2 regions of the Kitasatospora sp. NPDC096147 genome follow, and region 1 is predicted to be linked to the other one. Evidence: riboswitches for the same ligand, from Rfam matches in the RefSeq annotation. Region 1 holds a riboswitch; the other holds the start of a gene.

Region 1 (3,201 bases):
CCGATCGGGGCGATCATGAACTCCTGGATGTCGACGTTGGAGTCGGCGTGCGACCCGCCGTTCAGGATGTTCATCATCGGGACGGGCAGCACGTGCGCGTTCGGACCGCCGAGGTAGCGGAACAGCGGCAGGTCGCTGGCCTCGGAGGCGGCGTGCGCCACGGCGAGCGAGACGCCGAGGATGGCGTTGGCGCCGAGCGAGGACTTGTCCGGGGTGGCGTCCAGGTCGAGCATGGCCTGGTCGATCAGACGCTGCTCGGTCGCGTCGTAGCCGACGAGCTCCGGGCCGATCTGCTCGATGACGGCCAGCACGGCCTTCTCGACGCCCTTGCCGAAGTAGCGGTTCTTGTCACCGTCGCGGAGCTCAAGCGCCTCGAAGGCGCCGGTCGAGGCACCGGACGGGACGGCGGCACGGCCGGTGCTGCCGTCGTCCAGGCCGACCTCGACCTCGACCGTGGGGTTGCCACGGGAGTCGAGGATCTCGCGGGCTACGACGACATCGATGGACGGCACGAGGCATCTCCTTGCGGAAGCGGGGCTGTGTGGTCGATACGTCCAGAGCCTAACCGCACCCGGGCCCGGGACCACGCTGACCTTGGTCCTGTCTCACCTCGTGGCCTTGCTACCCACCGGTAGTTCACCCGGGGCACACCAGCGACGCGCCCGGAGGGGCCGCACCGGATCACGGTGCGGCCCCTCCGGCTGACGGAGCGTCGGATCAGCCCAGCTGGAGGACCTGGCCGGGGTAGATCAGGTCCGGGTTGCCGCCCACGACCGACTGGTTGGCCTGGTAGACCTGGTGCCAGTCCTGGCCCTTGGCGGCGGCGATGCCCGAGAGGGTGTCGCCGGCCTGGACGGTGTAGTTGCCGGCGGCCGGGGTCTTCGGCGCGGCGTGCTTCGGGGCGTTCACCGTCGGCGCGGCGGCCTTCGGGGTCTCGACCTTCGGCGCGGCCTGCTGCTGCGGCGCGGCCTTCGGGGCCTCGGCCTTCGGCGCGGTGGTCTTCGGCGCGGCGGCCTTCGGGGTCTCGACCTTCGGCGCGGCCTTGGGGGCCTCGGTCTTCGGCGCGGCCGGGCGGCTCTCCGAACGGGACGCCTTGGTCTCGGACTTGGTGTCCACCTGGGCGGGGGCGCCGCCCTTGGTCAGACCGGCCTTCACCGAGCAGACCGGCCAGGCGCCGGGGCCCTGGGAGGCGAGCACCTTCTCGGCGATCTCGATCTGCTGGCCCTTGGTGGCCTGGTTGGCCTGCGCGGCGTACGCCTTGCCGCCGAAGCCGGCCCAGGTGCTGGAGGTGAACTGCAGCCCGCCGTAGAAGCCGTTGCCGGTGTTGATCGACCAGTTGCCGCCGCTCTCGCACTGCGCGACCTTGTCCCAGGTGGAGACCGGGGCGGCCGAGGCGCCGGTGGCGGCCATCAGCGGCAGGGCGATGCCGACGCCGGCGACGCCCACGACGGCGACGGCCTTCTCGGCCTGGGTACGACGACGGTGACGGCCCGAACCAGTGAACAGCATGAAGAATCCCTCTCCGCACGCCTGCGAGGTGAGCTGTCGGGTTCGGACCGGGAGGTGGCCCGGCCGCCTTTCGGCGGCTTCACCCCAAGCCGTGGGGGACGGCGACGTACGAGTGGGTCCCCCGCCCCTGCCCAAGGGTCTGGTCGGTGTCCCGGTGCACGGCGGGCAGGATTCGGCGTTCCGCGCGCGGGGTCCGCAGCTGCGGACTCCAGGGAGGGTAAGCAGATGAGCCGATGGATCACAAGCTTATGTCGAACACATCACACCGGAATCACACAGCGCTGTGGGTCGTCCACAAACCGTATCCCGGTGGCCTGATTGATACGCATTCAGATCACGAACGATCAGATTGCTCCGACACGCCGTCAGCTGATGTCCGCTCAGGTCAGGGGAGTTGCGGACTCCGGGGTAAAGGCGACCGGCAACTCCCGCAGGCCCCGCATGATCAGGCCACCGCGCCACCGCAGATCGGCCGGATCGGCGGCCAGTTGCAGATCCGGCAGCCGGGTCAGCAGGGCGGCCAGGGCGAGCTGCCCCTCCATCCGGGCCAGCGGGGCGCCGATGCAGTAGTGGATGCCGTGGCCGAAGCCCAGGTGGGGGTTGTCCTGCCGGGCCAGGTCCAGGGTGTTCTCGTCCGAGAAGCGCGCCGGATCGCGGTCGGCGGCGGCCAGCACCACCAACACCGGGTCGCCGACCGGGATGTCCACCCCGCCGATGGCCAGCGGGCTGGTGGCGAACCGCCAGGTGGCCAGCTCCACCGGGCCGTCGTAACGCAGCAGTTCCTCCACCGCCGTCTCCAACAGGGCGCTCTCGCCCCGGCGCAGCGAGTCCTGGAGCCGCTCCCGCTGCACCGGATTGCGCAGCAGCGCGTAAGTGCCGTTGCCGATCAGGTTGATGGTGGTCTCGAAGCCGGCGAACAGCAGGATGAAGGCCATCGCGGCGGCCTCGTTCTCCGTCAGGTGCTCACCGTGGTCGCTCGCCCGGATCAGGCCGGAGATCAGGTCCTCGCCGAGATCGGCGCGCTTGCGGTGGATCAGCTCCAGCAGGTAGCCGCGGATCTTCTTCACCGCCCGGCCCACCCCGCCACGCTGGCCGCCGTGGTGCCGGATCATCGCCCCGGCCCAGTCCCGCAGGTCGTCCTGGTCCTCCGGCGGCACGCCGAGCAGGTCGCAGATCGCGTAGATGGGGAGCGGGAAGGCGAACTCGTGGATCAGGTCGGCCTCGCCCCGGGCCGCGAAGCCGTCGATCAGGCGGTCGGTCAGCTCCTGCACCCGGGGCTGGAACTCGGCCACCCGGCGCGGGGTGAAGGCCTTGGACACCAGCCGGCGCAGCCGGGTGTGGTCCGGCGGGTCGATGTTCAGCAGATGGGTCATCAGGTCGGCCTGCCGCTCCCCGGGGATGCCGACCCGGCCGGTGCGGTGCGCCTGCCCGCTGTGGTGCGCCGGGTTCTTGGAGAGCCGGGCGTCGGCCAGCGCCTGCCGGGCGTCCGCGTACCGGGTGACCAGCCAGGCGTCCACCCCGCTGGGCAGGGTGGTGCGGTGCACCGGGGCGTGCTCGCGCAGCCAGGCGTACGCGGGGTACGGGTCGGCGGCGAACTCCCAGGTGAAGAGGGAGGGCTGGGTCGGGGCGGCGCTTTCCGGCATGCCGTGAACGGTAACCCGGCGGCGGCGCCCCTCCCCGCAGGGCCCGCCC
Region 2 (3,201 bases), on a different contig from region 1:
GACGGCCCGAACCGGCACACCGGTGCCGCCGGCCCGGAGCCGCGCTCCTCGTCCACGCCGCCTGGGCACCCGCTACCGCCTCCGGCGTTGTCGGTCCCGCGCGCGGCGACGCCACCGACCGGCGGCTCCACCCGCCCGATGCCCGTGGCCGGGTCGACAGCCACCGGGCTGAGGCGCCGACCCGTGCCGCCCGGCCCCGCCGAGCGGGCGCCGCCGGAGCACGCGCCCTCCTTGCCCGGCATCGGGCAGGGGGCCTTCGCCGGCTTCTCGTCGGTCGCCGATGTTCGCATGGACTCTCCCCCAGCCTCCGGCCGGGGGTGGCCCCTGCCCTGCCTTCGGCATCCCAGCCTCCGGCCGGGGGTGGCCCCCGCCCCGCCTTCGGCATCCCAGCCTCCGGCCGGGAGGTGCCCCGGCGCCGCCGAGCCACGCGCGCTCCTTGCCCGCCAACGGGTAGGTAGGGACCCTTCAACGACGCCCGCCCAAGCGGCCGGCGGAGCCGCACGGTGTCACAGCCGCCCCCATCAAGGAGACAGCCCCTAGCCCTCCTGGACGGCGGTGTCCGGCTTCACCAGCCGACTCTCGTCGGCGGCATCGCCGGTCCGTGCCTCGGTGCGGCGGCTGCGCGCGAGGTAGTCACGGAGGATCAGTTCGACGGCGTCCTGCGGGTTCCGGGTGCCGGCGAGGAGCATCAGCTCGATCGCGAAGTCGGCTTCCAGGGAGACGGTGACCTTGGCCATGGCGGCAGGATACGGCGCTGCCCCCGGAGCCGACCAGAGCTCCGGGGGCAGCGCTTCACACCGTCGTCAGACGCGGCCCGCGAAGTCGGGGGCCCAGTTGGCGATGGTCTCGGTCTTCACGCCGGCGCGGGGGTTGGCCGCCTCGACGTACTTGCCGCCGCCCAGGTAGATGGCGACGTGGTAGACGCCGGAGTTCGCGCCGTTGTTGGACCAGAACAGCAGGTCGCCCGCCTGGAGGTTGTCCAGCGAAACCCGGGTGGCCGCGTCCGCCTGGTCGTTGGCGACCCGCGGCAGCGAGACGCCGGCCTGGCGGAAGGCGGCCTGGGTCAGGCCGGAGCAGTCCCAGCCGCCGTTGCTGCTGCCGCCGTAGACGTACGCCTGGCCGACCTTGGAGAGCGCGAAGTTGATCGCGGCGGCCTTGGAACCGGTGGCCACGGTGGTGGTCTCGGTGGCGGCCTTCTTCGCCTTGGTGGTGGCGGAGGTGCCCGTGGCGGCGCCGTTCCCGGTGCTCTTCGAGGACGAACCCGACTGCGGCGCGGCCGGCTTGGGGGCCGGGGCGGCCACCGCGACCGTGCCCAGGGTGAGCTGCTGGCCCGGGTAGATCACGTGCGGGCCCTCGGGGAGCTGGGCCTTGTTGAGCTCGTAGAGCTTCTCCCAGCCGCCCTCGACGTTCTGGTCGCGGGCGATGGTGGAGAGCCAGTCGCCGGCCACCACGGTGTAGCTCTTGGCAGCGGCGGTCTGCGCGGTCTGCGCGGTCTGCTCGGCGGCCTTGGGGGCGGCGGCCTGCGGGGCCGCCTTCGGGGTCTCGGCCTTGGCGGCGGAGGTGTCGACCTGGGCGGGGGCGCCGCCCTTGGTCAGGCCCGCCTGGACCGAGCAGACCGGCCAGGCACCGGGGCCCTGGACCGCGAGCACCTTCTCGGCGATCGCGATCTGCTGGGCCTTGGTGGCCTGGTTCGCCTGCGGCGCGTACTGCTTGCCGCCGAACTCGGCCCAGGTGCTGGAGGTGAACTGCAGGCCGCCGTAGAAGCCGTTGCCGGTGTTGATCGACCAGTCGTTGGTCGACTCGCAGGCGGCGACCTTGTCCCAGGTGGAGACGGAGGCGGCCGAGGCGGTGCCGGCGGTGAGGGTCGGGATGGTGAGGCCGATGCCCACGACGCCGGTGGCGGCGATGAGTCGGCGGGCACGCTTGGAAGTGGTGCTGGACAGCACGAAGACGCGTTCCTCTCCCACGCCTGCGAGGTGAGCTGTCGGATTCGGGCTGGAGTTGCCCGGCCGTGCCTGAGCACGGCTTCACCCCAAGCCTGAGAACGGTCATGTGTGACCGGTACCAGGCGACTTACCTGTGGTTCCCCCGCCCCTGCCGCGGTGCTGATGAGCTGCCGACCCGTCCGGCGGCAGGATTCGGCGTTCCGGAGGGGCTGGGTCCGTGTGGTCACGAACAGGGCGTCACGTTAGGCAGAGTTAAGTTGAAACCGCAAACCCCTGTGACGCTGATCATGGTTTCTTTACCGACTCTTCATGAATCGGAAGCTGTCGATCCGGATGTCGATTCCGATCGATTCTGTTCAAATTCCTTGCGGCTCAAGGGATTTGCCTATGCTTCGGGTCATGCGGCACGCGAGAGGGCCCCAGCCGGGCCCGTCGGACAACGGATCGGCAAGGGTCAGTCGCCGGAAGCTCCTCATCGGCCTGGCGATCGGCACCGCCCTCGCGGCGGTCGGCGTGGAGGAGGTGATCCGGCGCAGCGGCAGTGGTCCTGACGTCCTCTCGGGAGCCCAGCCTCCGCCGCCGCCCGATCATTCGCATGCGCACGGTGGTTCTCCCAGTGCCTCTGACAGTCCGTCCGCCGAGTCCTCCGTCTCCCCGTCGGCCTCCCCGTCGACCGCCGCCACCTCCGGCGAGCCGGTGCCCGGGGTCGCCCCCTCGACCGCCGCGCCGGTGCGCCCGCGCGCCTGGTCCGACCAGGCGGGCTGGAGCGGCGGGGCCGCGCCCGGCCCGGGTGCGGCGGTGCGGATCACCGACCACGTGCTGCTGGACCGGGACGTGACGGTGGGTTCGCTGCTGGTCGAAGCGTCAGGTTCGCTCACCTTTGCCCCGGATCGTCCCGTTTCGCTCACCGCCAACGGCAACGTCGAGGTCCGGGGCGCGCTCACCCTCGCCCCGCAGGGGGCCGCCACCGTCCACGCGGTGCGCTTCCCGAGCGTCAACGAGGGCCGCTTCCAGGGCGGCGGGATGGGTCTGGTGGAGAGCGACACCGGCCTCTGGGTCACTGGCTCCGGCCGGCTCAAGCTGGCCGGCTCGGGCCGGACGGCCTGGGTCCGCGCGGCCGGCGCGCTGAAGGCCGGCGACACCAGCATCAAGCTGGCCGCAGCCCCGGCCGGCTGGCAGGTCGGCGACGAGCTCGCCGTCACCCCGACCGGCGCCCCCGACGCCGACGGCTTCTCCGAGCACTACGACTACCGCA

Evidence for each region. A riboswitch is a leader RNA that binds a small molecule or an ion and turns the genes downstream of it on or off. The one in region 1 is predicted to bind cyclic di-AMP.
Region 2: another riboswitch for cyclic di-AMP. It lies ahead of ACIRBX_RS37385 (transglycosylase family protein); the one in region 1 lies ahead of ACIRBX_RS28410 (transglycosylase family protein).

The regions. Positions count from the first base shown of each region.
Region 1 is NZ_JBIWFX010000011.1:34,520-37,720, forward strand. It holds gene eno (phosphopyruvate hydratase) at 1-512, opposite strand, end outside; gene ACIRBX_RS28410 (transglycosylase family protein) at 718-1,509, opposite strand; cyclic di-AMP (ydaO/yuaA leader) riboswitch at 1,514-1,665, opposite strand; gene ACIRBX_RS28415 (cytochrome P450) at 1,890-3,152, opposite strand.
Region 2 is NZ_JBIWFX010000024.1:28,741-31,941, reverse strand. It holds gene ACIRBX_RS37390 (hypothetical protein) at 537-737, opposite strand; gene ACIRBX_RS37385 (transglycosylase family protein) at 804-1,967, opposite strand; cyclic di-AMP (ydaO/yuaA leader) riboswitch at 1,954-2,154, opposite strand; gene ACIRBX_RS37380 (hypothetical protein) at 2,346-3,201, shown strand, end outside.